2 regions of the Hyphomicrobium nitrativorans NL23 genome follow, and region 2 is predicted to be linked to the other one. Evidence: riboswitches for the same ligand, from Rfam matches in the RefSeq annotation. Region 2 holds a riboswitch; the other holds the start of a gene.
The links. A riboswitch is a leader RNA that binds a small molecule or an ion and turns the genes downstream of it on or off. The one in region 2 is predicted to bind cobalamin.
Positions count from the first base shown of each region.

Region 1 (7,061 bases), 440 kb from region 2:
AGTAGGTCGTCTTGAGGCCCCGCTCCCACGCGAGCCGATAGAGCGCGTCCAGCTTGCGTCCGTTCGGCGCCGAGATGTAGAGGTTGAGCGACTGGGCCTGGTCGATCCACTTCTGCCGGCGCGAGGCGGCATCCACGAGCCAGTGCGAGTCGATTTCGAAGGCGGTTGCGTAAAGCGCCTTGATGTCCTCCGGCACGCGGTCGATGGCGCCGACGGAACCGTCGAAGTATTTGAGATCCGATACCATCACCTCGTCCCACAGCCCGCGCGCTTTGAGATCGCGCACGAGATGCGTGTTCACGACCGTGAAGTCGCCCGACATGTTGGACTTGACGTAGAGGTTGCGGAACACGGGCTCGATGGACTGCGCAACACCGCAGATGTTCGAGATCGTGGCTGTGGGTGCAATCGCCATGACGTTGGAATTGCGCATGCCGACGGTGCGGATGCGCTCGCGCAACGGTGCCCAATCGAGCGTGGCGGACGTATCGATCCGGAGATCGCCGCCGCGCGCGTCGCTCAAGAGTGCGAGCGAGTCGATCGGCAGGATGCCACGGCTCCAGAGCGAGCCGTCGAACGAGGGATAGCGGCCGCGCTCTTCCGCAAGATCGGCGGACGCCGAAATTGCGTGGTAGCTGATCGCTTCCATGCTCGTATCGGCGAAGGCGACGGCTTCGTCCGATGCGTACGGGATCTTCAGCGTGTGCAACGCGTCCTGGACTCCCATTACGCCGAGGCCCACGGGCCGGTGGCGCAGGTTGGAGCGGCGCGCCTCGGGGATGGTGTAGAAGTTGATGTCGATCACGTTGTCCAGCATCCGCATGGCCGTGTCGATCGTGTGTGCGAGGCGCACGCGGTCGAGGCCATCGGCCGTGACGTGGTTTGCGAGGTTGACGGAGCCCAGGTTGCAGACCGCGACTTCGTCGTTCGAGGTGTTGAGCGTGATCTCGGTGCAAAGGTTGGACGAGTGCACGACGCCCGTGTGCTGCTGGGGCGAGCGGAGGTTGCACGGATCCTTGAAGGTGATCCAGGGGTGGCCTGTCTCGAACAGCATGGTGAGCATCCGGCGCCAGAGATCGACGGCGCGGACGCGGCGTGCGATGCGCAATTCCATGCGCTCGGCCTTCGCTTCGTACTCAGCATAGCGCTCGGCGAAGGCGCGGCCGTAAAGGTCGTGCAGGTCCGGCACTTCGTCCGGCGAGAACAGCGTCCAGTGGCTGTCCTCGGCGACGCGCTGCATGAACAGGTCCGGAATCCAATGGGCCGTGTTCATGTCATGCGTGCGGCGGCGGTCGTCGCCTGTGTTCTTGCGGAGGTCGAGGAACTCCTCGATGTCGATGTGCCAGGTTTCGAGATACGCGCACACCGCGCCTTTGCGCTTGCCGCCCTGGTTGACGGCAATCGCCGTGTCGTTCGCGACTTTAAGGAACGGCACGACGCCCTGGCTCTCGCCGTTGGTACCCTTGATGTGAGCACCGAGGCCGCGCACGCGCGTCCAATCGTTGCCGAGACCGCCGGAATACTTTGCGAGCAGCGCGTTGTCCTTGATGGACTTAAAGATGCCGTCGAGATCGTCGGCAACGGTAGTGAGGAAGCAGGACGAGAGCTGGGCGCGGGGCGTGCCGGCGTTGAACAGCGTGGGCGTCGAGCACATGAAATCGAACGACGAGATCAGGTCGTAGAACTCGATGGCTTTCGCCTCGCGGTCGATCTCGCGCAGGGCGAGACCCATCGCGACGCGCATGAAGAACGCTTGCGGCAGCTCGAAGCGAACACCGCGCGTTTGCAGGAAGTAGCGGTCGTAAAGCGTCTGCAGGCCGAGGAACTGGAACCGCATGTCGCGTTCGGGCTTGAGGGCGTGGCCCAGGCGTTCAAGGTCGAAGCGGGCAAGCTCCGGATCGAGCAGTTCGGTTGCGATGCCGCGGGCGACATAGCTGCGGAAGTATTCGGGATAGCGCTCGGCCATTTCGGCCTGGCTCGCCCGCTCCGGCCGGCTGGAGACGAACGAAAGTGCCTCCTCGCGAAGCTGATCCATCAAGAGGCGGGCGGAAACCTCGCTGTAGGCGGGTTCCGTCTCGATCAGCGTGCGGGCGGCGAGGATCGGCGCCAGCGTTAGCTCGTGGGCGGCGATGCCGTCGTAGAGGTTGCGATAGGTCTCCGCGAGCACGTCCTCGGCGCTGGTCTCGGACAAGCCCTCGCAGGCTTCGCGCACGATCAGCGAGAGGCGCTGATGGTCGAGAGGGCGGAGCGATCCGTCGCGGGCTTTGACGTTGAGGGCGGGCTGTTCCGAATGTTCGACCTCAGCGGTGGCTGCGGCGCGTTCCTGGGCGCGGGCTTCGCGGTAAAGGACGTAGGCGCGTGCGACTTTGTGATGCTCGCCGCGCATCAGGACGAGTTCGACCTGATCCTGGATGTCTTCGATGTGGAATGTGCGGCCGTGGTCGCCCTGACGCGTGAGTGCGGAGACGATTTGGGCGGCGAGATCTTCGACGATCTCGTGCACGCGGCGCGAGGCGGCGGCGCGGTTTCCCTCGACGGCGAGAAACGCTTTCGTCAATGCGATGGTGATTTTTGTCGGATCGAACGGCGTGACGGAGCCGTTGCGCCGGATGACTTGCAGCGCTGGCGCGGTGGCCGGCGTCTTGGCGCTGCCGCCCGAGACGGATGCGGCGCTGGAGCTTCTGGCTTCTATTGCGATGGACATCGGCAAACCCCTTAAAGGAAAAAGGGGGCTTGGGCCGAATGGGGACGCGCATCCGTGCCTCCGCGCATGCAGAGGCGTCAGAATACCACCCACCGGGACACCCCGCCCGAGGACGAATTAATCTCGTCACAGGCAGGTCTCCTGGCTCGCAGGTCAGTGTCGCCTGTCTGGCCTTCCCGGTGCCATGCACCAGTGGCCGCTCTCGACAGGCAACTCGCTGCTTACAGTTGCGGGGGCAGCCCCGGGATTGCTCGCCTTCGCAGAAAGCCGAGCGCACCGGGTTCCCTCTTAGCGCCGAGCGGTTCCGCCCGGCGACCTATGACGCTTTCAATAGCGTCTGATTCTGAGGGTGCCGCAAGGCGGGTGCCGCAAGATGTTGCGTGAAACGCGTGTTTACGGCGCGGCTGTGTATAGATGTTGTGTTTATCGGTGACAGTCGACGGAATGCCGTTGACAGCAAACCGGGATGCGGCGGGAGCCCTGCGTCTTACCCGATTTCCGTCGCGTGTTTCGCGGCGATGACGACGATGCCGTCGCAGTCGGCGGCGACGATGTCGTCTTCCTTCACTTGAATTCCGGCGAAGTCGACGGGAATGTGGAGGGTTCCTTCGCCGCGGCGTGTCGAACGTCTCGGGTTGGTGCCAAGCGCCTTGATGCCGATGTCGAGGCCTTCGAGAACGGCCGTATCGCGCACGCATCCGAACACGACGATGCCGCTCCAGCCGTTTGCGACTGCATCTTTCGCGATCATGTCGCCGAGCAGCGCGCAGCGCGTGCTGCCGCCTCCGTCCACGACAAGAACGCGGCCGTTGCCGGGTGTCGCGAGCACTTCTTTCACGCGAGAATTGTCCTCGAAGCATTTCACCGTGACGGCGCGTCCGTGGAACGCGCGGCGCGCCCCGAAGTTATGGAACACCGGCGCGGGGATGCGCGCGTGCTCGCCGTGCTTGTCGGAGAGATCGCAAGTGCTGACTGTCATCGTTCGCCCTTTCGTTGCTGTGTCATGCGACCGGATATGGGGTGAAGCGCCGCTCGTTTTCGTCGATGGCGGTGCGCCGTCCGATGGCGGGGAAGGCGCGTTGCGGGCAGGCGGGCCGCTCGCAGATTTTGCAGCCGGCGCCGATCGGAACCGCCGCGGATTGATCCTTGAGGTCGAGGCCCTTCGCATACACGAGCCTGTTCGCGTGGCTCATATCGCAGCCGAGGCCGATGGCGAACGTTTTCGATGGAGCGCCGTAGCCGCCGTGCCCGCGCGATACGGTGCGTGCGATCCAGAGGTATGTGCGCCCGTCCGGCATTGTGGCGAGCTGGGTGAGGATGCGGCCCGGGACGGAGAACGCTTCGTAGACGTTCCAAAGCGGGCACGAGCCGCCGACGCGCGAGAAGTGAAAATCGGTGGCGGACTGGCGCTTCGAGATGTTGCCCGCGCGGTCGACGCGCACGAAGAAGAACGGCACGCCGCGCGCATTCGGGCGCTGGAGCGTGCTCAGACGATGGCAGATGGTCTCGAAGCCGACGCCAAAGCGCTGACGCAGTAGCTCGATGTCGTAGCGCAGCCGTTCGGCTGCTTCGAAGAAGCGCCCATAGGGCATGATCAACGCGCCCGCAAAGTGATTGGCCAATCCTATGCGGGCGAGCCGGTAGGTCTCCTCGCTGCCGGATGCCGCGTCTCTCGCCAGCTTGTCGATGGTGTCGCCCATTTCGAGATACGCAAGCTGCGTGGCCATCTCGAACGCGAGCTGCCCCGGCATGAGGGTGGATGAGAGCCGCAGCACGCGCGCGGGTGCTTCGAAGCTGCGCTGCGCATGCGTCTGTTCGTTCGGTGCTTCGATCACGACCTGGATGCGCAGCCGGTCGCTCAAATAACGCTTCAAGCCTGCGGCGCAATCTCCGACGGTGAGGCGCGCAGCGGCGAACAGTTTCTCGGCTGCTTCGTCCAGCTCAGCGAAATAGTTGTGATGGGCGTAGAAATAATCGCGCACCTGCTCAAAGGGCATGAGTTGTGCGGGTTCGTGTTCCTCCGTGCCTACGCCGAGGCGCATCGCCAGCGCATCCGCGCGCTCGGAGGCCTGACGCAGGCGGCGATGCTGCTTCACGATCGCGCGTCCGACGGCGGGCATGTTGGAGGCGATCTCCCGGAGTTCGGTGAGGGCGATCTCTTCGTCGAGGCCGGGATCGGCCATCACGTCGCGCAAATCCGCGATGAGGCGCGCTTCCTCGTCCTCGGAGAAGAGCTGCACGTCGACACCGAACACCGCGTTGATCTTGAGCAGGATGGGGACCGTCAGCGGGCGCTGGTTTTTTTCGAGCTGGTTGAGGTAGCTCGCCGAGAGATCGAGCGCGCGCGCGAGGGCGACCTGGGTCAGGCCCCGCTCTTCCCTGAGACGCCTCAGGCGCACCCCCATGAAGGCTTTTCGCATTCGTGGCCTCATTCGCAAAATTCGCAAATTTGCAGTGCCCGGTTTGCAAAACTCCGCGTTTTCAGGAGTTTATCGGGATCTCTCTTTGCGGATAATGCGAATATTCGAGTTTGGCAAGCAGGGACGCGCAATGACCAAGAAGACCACCTTCGACGATCTTATCCCAAACGCGGCGCCGGGCCGCTTCGACGGCATCCAGCGTCCCTACACGGCGGCGGACGTGCTGCGGCTGCGCGGCTCGATGCCGGTGCGGCAGACGGTTGCCGAGCATGGCGCGAACCGTCTCTGGAAGCTTCTGGGCTCGGAGCCCTATGTGCACGCGCTGGGGTCTGTGACCGGCAACCAGGCCATGCAGATGGTGCGCGCGGGCCTCAAGGCGATCTACCTCTCGGGGTGGCAGGTGGCGGCCGACGCCAACACGGCATCCGCGATGTATCCGGACCAGAGCCTCTATCCGGCGAACGCGGGCCCCGAGCTTGCGCGGCGCATCAACCGCACACTGCAGCGCGCCGACCAGATCGAGCACGCCGAAGGCAAGAAGAGCGTCGAGACGTGGTTGGCGCCGATCGTTGCCGACGCGGAAGCCGGCTTCGGCGGTCCGCTCAACTCGTTCGAGATCATGAAGGCCTACATCGAGGCGGGCGTTGCAGGCGTGCACTTCGAAGACCAGCTCGCGTCCGAAAAGAAGTGCGGGCATCTCGGCGGCAAGGTGCTGATTCCGATGGCGGCCCACATCCGCAACCTCGTGGCCGCGCGGCTCGCGGCCGACATCATGGGCGTGCCGACGGTGATCGTGGCGCGGACGGATGCGGAGTCGGCCAAGCTCATCACCTCGGACATCGACGTGCGCGACCGCGAGTTCATCGTCCCCGGCGAGCGGACGCCGGAAGGGTTCTATGCGCTCAAGAGCGGCGTGGATGCGTGCATCGCGCGCGGTCTTGCCTACGCGCCCTACGCCGATCTTCTCTGGTGGGAGACGTCGACGCCGAACCTCAAGGATGCCGCGCGCTTCGCGGAGGCCATCCATCGCGAGTTCCCTGGCAAAATGCTCGCCTACAACTGCTCGCCGTCGTTCAACTGGAAGTCCAAGCTCGACGAAGCCTCGATCGCGCGCTTCCAGAAAGAGATCGGGGCGATGGGCTACAAATTCCAGTTCGTGACGCTCGCCGGGTTCCATCAGCTCAACTACGGCATGTTCGAGCTGGCGCGTGGCTACCGCGACCGTGGCATGGCGGCGTACTCGGAGCTGCAGCAGGCCGAGTTCGCGGCCGAGGGCAACGGCTATACCGCAACGCGCCACCAGCGTGAGGTCGGCACGGGATACTTCGACGCCGTGTCGCTTGCGATCAGCGGCGGGGCTTCGTCAACGACGGCGATGTCGGAGTCTACAGAGACGGCCCAGTTTCAGCCCGCTGCCGAATAGGAGGCAAAACATGCCCCGAGCCGATAGCTCAGATTCCGGAGATGCTCCCATGCGGTCCGCAGATGTCATCGCGATTTCGGAGCCGTTCAACGGGCCGAGGAAGGTCGATGCGGACACGCTGATCCGCAAGGTCGCGGATACCTTGCATCGCCTCAACCAGCAGATCGCCACGGCGGTCGAAGCGGGTGTGACGATCGAGCTGATGCGCGGCTCGCGCTTTCACAACGGGCGCGGGCAGTGGGGGGATCAGATGATCCCGATCGTCCGCATTGCGGAGACACCGCGCGAGAATGAGCGGGAGTAGGCCATGACCGCTTGCGATCTCTCAGAGACGCGCTTCGTCGAAATCGTGTTTCCCGAACAGGCCAATCACTACGGCACCCTGTTCGGGGGCACCGCCTTGAACCTGATGAGCAAGGCGGCGGCCATTGCGGCCGCGCGGCGGGCAGGGACGAGCGTCGTCATGGCCTCGTCGGACAAGGTGGACTTTCACTTGCCGGTGGCTGTCGGCCAA
Region 1 is NC_022997.1:1,953,912-1,960,972, forward strand. Features, by position in the region: gene W911_RS09105 (ribonucleoside-diphosphate reductase subunit alpha) at 1-2,704, opposite strand, end outside; cobalamin riboswitch at 2,819-3,039, opposite strand; gene rraA (ribonuclease E activity regulator RraA) at 3,192-3,683, opposite strand; gene W911_RS09115 (short-chain fatty acyl-CoA regulator family protein) at 3,706-5,124, opposite strand; gene aceA (isocitrate lyase) at 5,255-6,547, shown strand; gene W911_RS09125 (hypothetical protein) at 6,597-6,851, shown strand; gene W911_RS09130 (acyl-CoA thioesterase) at 6,855-7,061, shown strand, end outside.
Region 1: linked by a shared signal. The riboswitch ahead of W911_RS09105 (ribonucleoside-diphosphate reductase subunit alpha) and the one ahead of W911_RS18715 (DUF1636 domain-containing protein) in region 2 are both predicted to bind cobalamin.

Region 2 (7,061 bases):
CGGCGTCTCTCGGCGCGGTCATAGCAATCTACACCGGCCTCTCGGCGGCTTTTGCACTGGCGCTGCCGGTGCTCGCCATGCTGGGTGCCATCGCTGCCGTAATGGTCATCCAGATCCTTGCGGGCGGCCGCGCCGGAACGCTGACGTTGATCCTCGCCGGCGTCGCGATCACAAGCCTTGCCGGCGCCATGACCTCGCTGGCGCTGAACCTGTCTCCCAATCCCTTCGCGGCCATGGAAATCCTGTTCTGGATGCTCGGATCTCTGACGGACCGCTCCATGGTCCACGTCTGGCTGTCGGCTCCGTTCATGATTATCGGCTGGGTGATGCTTGCACCGCTCGGCCGTGCGCTCGACGCGCTGTCGCTTGGGTCCGATGCCGCTCAAAGCATGGGCGTGCGTCTCAACCGTACGCAAACGTTGACGATCCTTGGCACGGCCACGTCGGTCGGTGCGGCAACGTCCGTCGCCGGCGCCATCGGTTTCGTCGGCCTCATCGTTCCGCATCTGCTGCGGCCGGTGGTCGGATCGAAACCGAGCCGCCTTCTCTTTCCGAGCGCCCTCGCCGGGGCCTCGCTCGTCCTCGCAGCCGACATCGCCGTGCGCCTCATTGCACCCGGGCGCGACCTCAAGCTCGGCGTCCTGACGGCCATCGTCGGCGCACCGTTCTTCCTCTACCTCGTCATTCGCTACCGCAGGACGCTCACATGACCCGTCTCAGCGTCCGAAACCTCAGCGTCGATCTCGGCGGCCAGACGATCGTCCGCGATGTCTCGCTCGACTTCGCACCGGACGGCGTGATCGGACTGATCGGCCCCAACGGCGCGGGGAAAAGCACGTTCCTCAAAGCGATCCTCGGGCTCGTGCCATCGCGAGGCGGCATTTCTTATGACGGCAAGCCTCTGCCTGAGATCGATCGCCGTGCGCTGGCTCGCCTGACGAGCTACCTGCCGCAGGATCGCGAAATCGCCTGGCCGCTCTCGGTCGAAAACGTCGTCGCGCTCGGGCGCACGCCTTACCTCTCCACGCTCTCCGGCCTTGGCTCCGAAGATCACCAGGAGATCGAAAGCGCCATCGCATTGACCGACATCGCACACCTCCGCAATCGCATCGTCTCGACGCTCTCAGGCGGCGAGCGCGCGCGCGTTCTGATGGCGCGCGTCTTGGCCCAGGCCACGCCGATCCTGATCGCAGACGAACCCGTCGCCGCCCTGGACCCCGGCCATCAAATCGCGCTGCTGGAAACGCTCGATGCATTGTCGTCAGCAGGGCGCACGATCATCGTGTCGCTGCACGAGATTTCGCTTGCCGCGCGGTGGTGCCGCCGTCTCGTCCTGCTCGACAAGGGCAGCATCGCCGCCGACGGCAAGCCCGAGGACGTCTTGACCCACGAACATTTCGCGAAGGTCTACGGCGTTCGCATCCACCGCACCGTCACCGAGGATGGGCTGCTTGTGCAGCCGGTCGCACGGTTGCCACTGCAGCGGTAATCCGAAAAGCCGTTCGCGGGCTCTCAGCGCGCGAGCGCCAGGAGGCGGTCGCAATCGATATGCGCTTCGATATGCGCCGCAAGCGCATCGAGCGTGGCATCCACGTCGTGTTCGTAATTGAGCGGCGACCCTTGCGCGCCGAGACCGCGCAACACTTCTTCGCGATAGGCATCGCTCGAAAAGAGACCGTGGAGATAACACCCCGCAACACGCCCGTCCGCGCTCCGAGCACCGTCCGCACGCCCATCCTGAAAACGGATCATCGGCCGCTCCAATCCTACGCCTGTCGTTTGCCCGACGTGCATTTCATAGCCCTTGACCGCAGCGCTTGCCGAACACGACACGCCTCGTACCTCTGTCAGCGTCTTGTTTCCGGTGAGAACGGTCTCGACATCCAGGAGACCCAGCCCCTTGGCCTCGCCCGGCGCCCCTTCGATGCCGCCAGGATCGGAGATCCTCCGCCCAAGCATCTGATAGCCGCCGCAGATACCCAGCACATGGCCGCCGCGGCGCACATGCGCCGCAAGGTCAATGTCCCAGCCTGTTGCGCGCAACGCGGAGAGATCCGCCATCGTCGCCTTCGAGCCCGGCAGAATCACGAGCGCAGCCGTGCCCGGAATGGGCTCACCCGGATGCAGAAAGACCGCATCGACAACAGGCTCCAGCCGCAACGGATCGAAGTCGTCGAAGTTCGAAATTCTCGGATACGCCAGCACAACGACGAGAGGACGTCCCCCCGTGGCCGCGTCGTGCGTCATCGACTGGGTATCTTCCGCGGGCAGCCGAGCTGCCGCGTCGAAATAGGGAAGAAGCCCCAGCGCCTGCCATCCCGTCCGCGCGGCGAGGTCCGCCATGCCGTCGGCGAACAGCGCGGGATCGCCACGGAACTTGTTGACGATGAAGCCGACGATCCGCGCGGCATCGTCAACGCTCAGCACATGCCGCGTCCCGACGAGGCTCGCAATCACGCCCCCGCGCTCGATGTCGCCGATCAGCACGACAGGCACGTCGGCTGCTTCTGCAAACCCCATGTTCGCAATATCGCCGCTGCGAAGATTGACCTCCGACGCCGAACCCGCGCCCTCGACAAGAACGAGGTCGGCATCTTCTCCCAGCAGATGAAAGCTCTCCAGAACGCGCTCCATCAACTGCGCTTTCATCGCGTGATAGCCACGCGCCGGCGCGTTGCCGATCACGCGCCCCTGCACGACGACCTGCGCACCGATCTCGCTCTGCGGCTTGAGCAGCACCGGGTTCATATGCACGCTCGGCACCGCACGGGCCGCGCGGGCCTGGAGCGCCTGCGCGCGCCCGATCTCGCCGCCGTCCGCCGTTACGGCCGCATTGTTCGACATGTTCTGAGGTTTGAACGGCCGCACGCGAAGACCGCGATTGGTGAACGCACGCGCAAGCCCCGCGACCAGGAGCGACTTGCCCACATCCGAGCCCGTGCCCTGAAACATGATCGCTTTCATGGGCGCTCTAGAACTCGATGCCTTCCTGAGCTTTCACTCCGGCCGCAAAGTGATGCTTCACGGGCGTCATGTCCGTTACCAGGTCGGCCGCTTCGATCAGCTCGGGCTTCGCGTTCCGTCCGGTCACGACGACGTGGAGATCCGGCCGCTTGTTGCGCAGCGTCTCGACCACATCGGCGAGCGGCAAATGATCGTACCGCAACGCAATGTTGAGTTCGTCGAAAACGATGAGATTGAACGAAGGATCGGCAAGCAACGCTTTGGCCTGGGCCCATGCCTTCTCCGCCGCAGCGACGTCGCGCGCGCGATCTTGCGTTTCCCAGGTAAACCCCTCGCCGAGCGTATGCCAGACGACCCGGTCGCCGAACGTTTCGAGCGCTTTTCGCTCACCCGTCTCCCACGCGCCTTTGCCGAATTGGACCACGCCGATGCGCTTGCCGCGCCCCAATGCGCGCAGCACGAGGCCCCACGCCGCAGTCGACTTCCCCTTACCTTTGCCCGTGTGGACGATCAGAAGCCCTTTTTCGACCGTTTTGGAGGAAACCTCGGCGTCTTGCGCAGACTTGCGTTTCGCCATTTTCTCCCGGTGCCGGGCGTCGTCTTTCTCTGCTGCTGCCATATGAAGTCTCTTTCTTATCCATGGGCCCCAGCGCCCCGCGCCGAGAAGCCAAAATTTGCGCCCGATTTCCATTGACGCAGCGATCTGGCAGCCTTTATCAAACCCGGGACGGTTCCTCGCAAGAGGATTGAACGGGAATGCGGTATGCCGAGCGAGGCCGAAGCCGCAGCTGCCCCCGCAACTGTAATCGGCGAGCGTTCGATCGATCGTGCCACTGGGAAACCGGGAAGGCGATAGAATGCAGGTGACCCGAGAGCCAGGAGACCGGCCGTCAGAGTAAGACACTCGCATGGCCCCGGAGGGGTGGCCAGGGAGAATGCCCGTGAAGACACGATCCTCACACTTGCCGTCGTTCGATAAACAACGCGCCGCATTCTGCGCGCGGGGCAGGCGTTCTCAGTGAGCAAACCGTCCGGCGATAGCGCGCCGCTTCTTCCTCAGTCCGGGCCATGCACGTGCTCCGAACCGTCGGACCCCGAGGGGGCTTGCCAGGACTGCAGCGTGTTCGCGACCTCCAACTCTCTCCAAAATCTCGTGCCCGCACCCAAGTCCGACGCATCGATCACCGTCTTCGTCTGCGTCACGTGCCGCCAGATGCTGCCCGATGGAGATGGCTTCCTCCAGCCCGGACGCGACCTCGCCGCAATCCTGAGCGAGCGCCTGTCCGCCGACGAAAACGTCAACGTCACACCCGTTCAATGCCTGTCCGTCTGCAACCGCCCCAGCACCATCGCGCTCACCGGCCGCAACAAGTGGACATACCTCGTCGGCAACCTCGAAACCGCCGTGCATCTCGACGACATCGTCACGTTCGCGCGCGCCTACCGGCAATCCAGCGACGGCATCGTCCCCTGGAAGGAACGGCCGGAACCGTTCCGCAAGAGCGTGATCGCCCGCGTTCCGCCCCTCGGCTTCATCCATCCGGAGCAAAATTCATGACCGTGGTCGCCAAAGTTCCCTGCAGCATCGTGACCGGCTTTCTCGGCGCCGGAAAAACCACGCTCGTGCGCAACATTCTCCAAAACGGCGCGGGACGTCGCCTCGCCGTGATCGTCAACGAGTTCGGCGATGTCGGCATCGACGGCGAAATCCTGAAAGGCTGCGGCATCGAAAGCTGCAACGAGGAAAGCATCGTCGAGCTGTCGAACGGCTGCATCTGCTGCACGGTGGCGGACGACTTCGTGCCCGCGCTCGAAGGCTTGCTCGCGCTCGATAACCCGCCCGAGCACATCCTGATCGAGACCTCGGGGCTCGCGCTGCCGAAGCCGCTCGTCCAGGCATTCAACTGGCCGGCTATCGCCTCGCGCGTGACCGTCGACGGTGTGATCGCGGTGGTGGACGGCGCGGCCGTGGCCGCTGGCCGGTTCGCGGACGATCCCGACGCGCTCGCAGCCCAGCGCGCGGAGGATACCTCCCTAGATCACGACAATCCGCTCGAAGAAGTGTTCGAGGATCAACTGCTCTGCGCCGATCTGATCGTTCTCAACAAGGCCGACCTGATGACCGCCGACGAGCGCGAAAAGGTTGCCGCCGAGATCAAGGCCGCCGTGCCGCGCGCCGTTAAGGTTGTCGAGACGACCGGCGGTCAGCTCGACCCCAAGGTTCTGCTCGGCCTCGGCGCCGCAGCCGAGACCGATCTTGCCGCACGCCCGTCTCATCACGACAACGAGGCCGAGCACGATCACGACGATTTCGATACCTTCATCCTCGATATCCCTTCCCTCGACGCGCCAGAGGGCCTCCTGGAGCGGATCCGCACCGCGGCCGACGCGCACGACATTCTGCGCATCAAGGGCTTTGCCGAAATCAACGGAAAGCCGATGCGCCTCCTCATTCAGGGTGTCGGCTCGCGCTTGCAGCACCAGTTCGACCGCCCCTGGCACCCTGAGGAACCGCGCCAGGGCCGGCTCGTGGTGATCGGCCAGAAAGGACTGGATCGCGACGCCATCGCCCAGGCCATCGGGACCGTATAAGATGACCGGATGCACCTGCTAGCAGTCGAGACGGGATCGCTGGATGAAATAGACGGCGCGGTCGATCTGGGACAGACGCCCGCCGATGTCGTCGTCCTGTCGTTCAGCGACAGCGATCTCTCCGCCCTTGCCTCGGTTTGGAGCGAGAGCCCCACGCTCTTTCCCACACTACGTCTCGCAAGCCTCAAGCAGCTTCGCCACCCGATGTCGGTCGATCTCTATATCGAGCGCGTGATCGCGGGCGCGCGCCTCGTGATCGTGCGCGGCCTCGGCGGCCTCGACTACTGGCGTTATGGCTTCGAGCAGATCGCAGCAGCGGCACGGCGGCACGGCATCCACTTCATCGCATTGCCGGGCGACGACCGCCGCGATGCGCGCCTCGACGCGATCTCGACCGTTCCGCGCGATGTGCTGACCGCCTTCGAGCGTTACTTCCGCAGCGGCGGCCCCGCCAACGCGCGCAACGCATTGCTCTTTGCTGCGCAGTTGCTCGGCACGTCTACCGAAGTCGATCCGCCCGTTGCGCTTCCCGCCGCTCTGGCGCTCGACGCAAGCGGCAACCCGACAGCCCTCGAAAACGTAGAGAGCTTGTCGGGGAAACCCGTCGCGCTCGTAACGTTCTATCGGGCAAGCCTCCTCGCCGGCGACTATCGGCCCATCACCGCACTCTGCGATGCACTTGAGCAGCGCGGCCTCCGCGCGATAGCCGTCGCCGTGACGAGCTTGAAGGACGCGGACGTCGCGAACCCGGTGACGGACCTCATTGTAAGCGCCCGCCCCGACGTCATCCTCAACGCGACCGCCTTCTCCGCCATGCGCACCGACGAGACGACGCTTCTCGACGCGGCGGATTGCCCCGTGCTGCAAGTCGCCCTCGCGGGCCACCCACGCACAGCATGGGACGAAGCTTCCCGCGGCCTGTCGCCCAGCGATCTCGCGATGAACGTCGTGCTCCCGGAGCTCGACGGCCGCCTCTTTACGCGCGCCATTTCCTTCAAGAAGGATCTCGCTGCCGAGCCAGGCCTCGAATACGCGCGCATCGTGCACGAACCCGACGCGGGCCGCGTCGCACACGTAGCCGATTTAGCCGCCGCGTGGGTACGGCTGCGCCGAAAGCCGCGCGAAGAACGCATGATCGCGCTCCTGCTCTCCGATTATCCCAATCGCGCAGGCCGCACAGGATACGCCTGCGGTCTCGACACCCCCGAGAGCGTCGCGGAAATCGTCTCCGCACTCGCCACGGCGGGCTATGCGACAGGCACGGACAGCGTCGATGCGGGAAACTTGATCGCGCGGCTCGCCGGTCTTTCGGCATCCGACGCAATCGAAATTCCGGTCGCCTGGTACGTCCGCCACCTTTCCAGCTTGCCGCCCGGCGTCAGGGACGCTCTCGATGCCGCATGGGGGAAGCCGGAAGAAGATCCGGCGTTTGACGGCGAACACTTCCGCCATCCCTGCGCGCGGCACGGGAATCTTGTCGTCACCCTCCAGCCGGATCGCGGCGC
Region 2 is NC_022997.1:1,511,305-1,518,365, reverse strand. Features, by position in the region: gene W911_RS06995 (FecCD family ABC transporter permease) at 1-710, shown strand, start outside; gene W911_RS06990 (ABC transporter ATP-binding protein) at 707-1,489, shown strand; gene W911_RS06985 (cobyric acid synthase) at 1,513-2,964, opposite strand; gene cobO (cob(I)yrinic acid a,c-diamide adenosyltransferase) at 2,972-3,583, opposite strand; cobalamin riboswitch at 3,676-3,870, shown strand; gene W911_RS18715 (DUF1636 domain-containing protein) at 3,983-4,522, shown strand; gene cobW (cobalamin biosynthesis protein CobW) at 4,519-5,556, shown strand; gene cobN (cobaltochelatase subunit CobN) at 5,566-7,061, shown strand, end outside.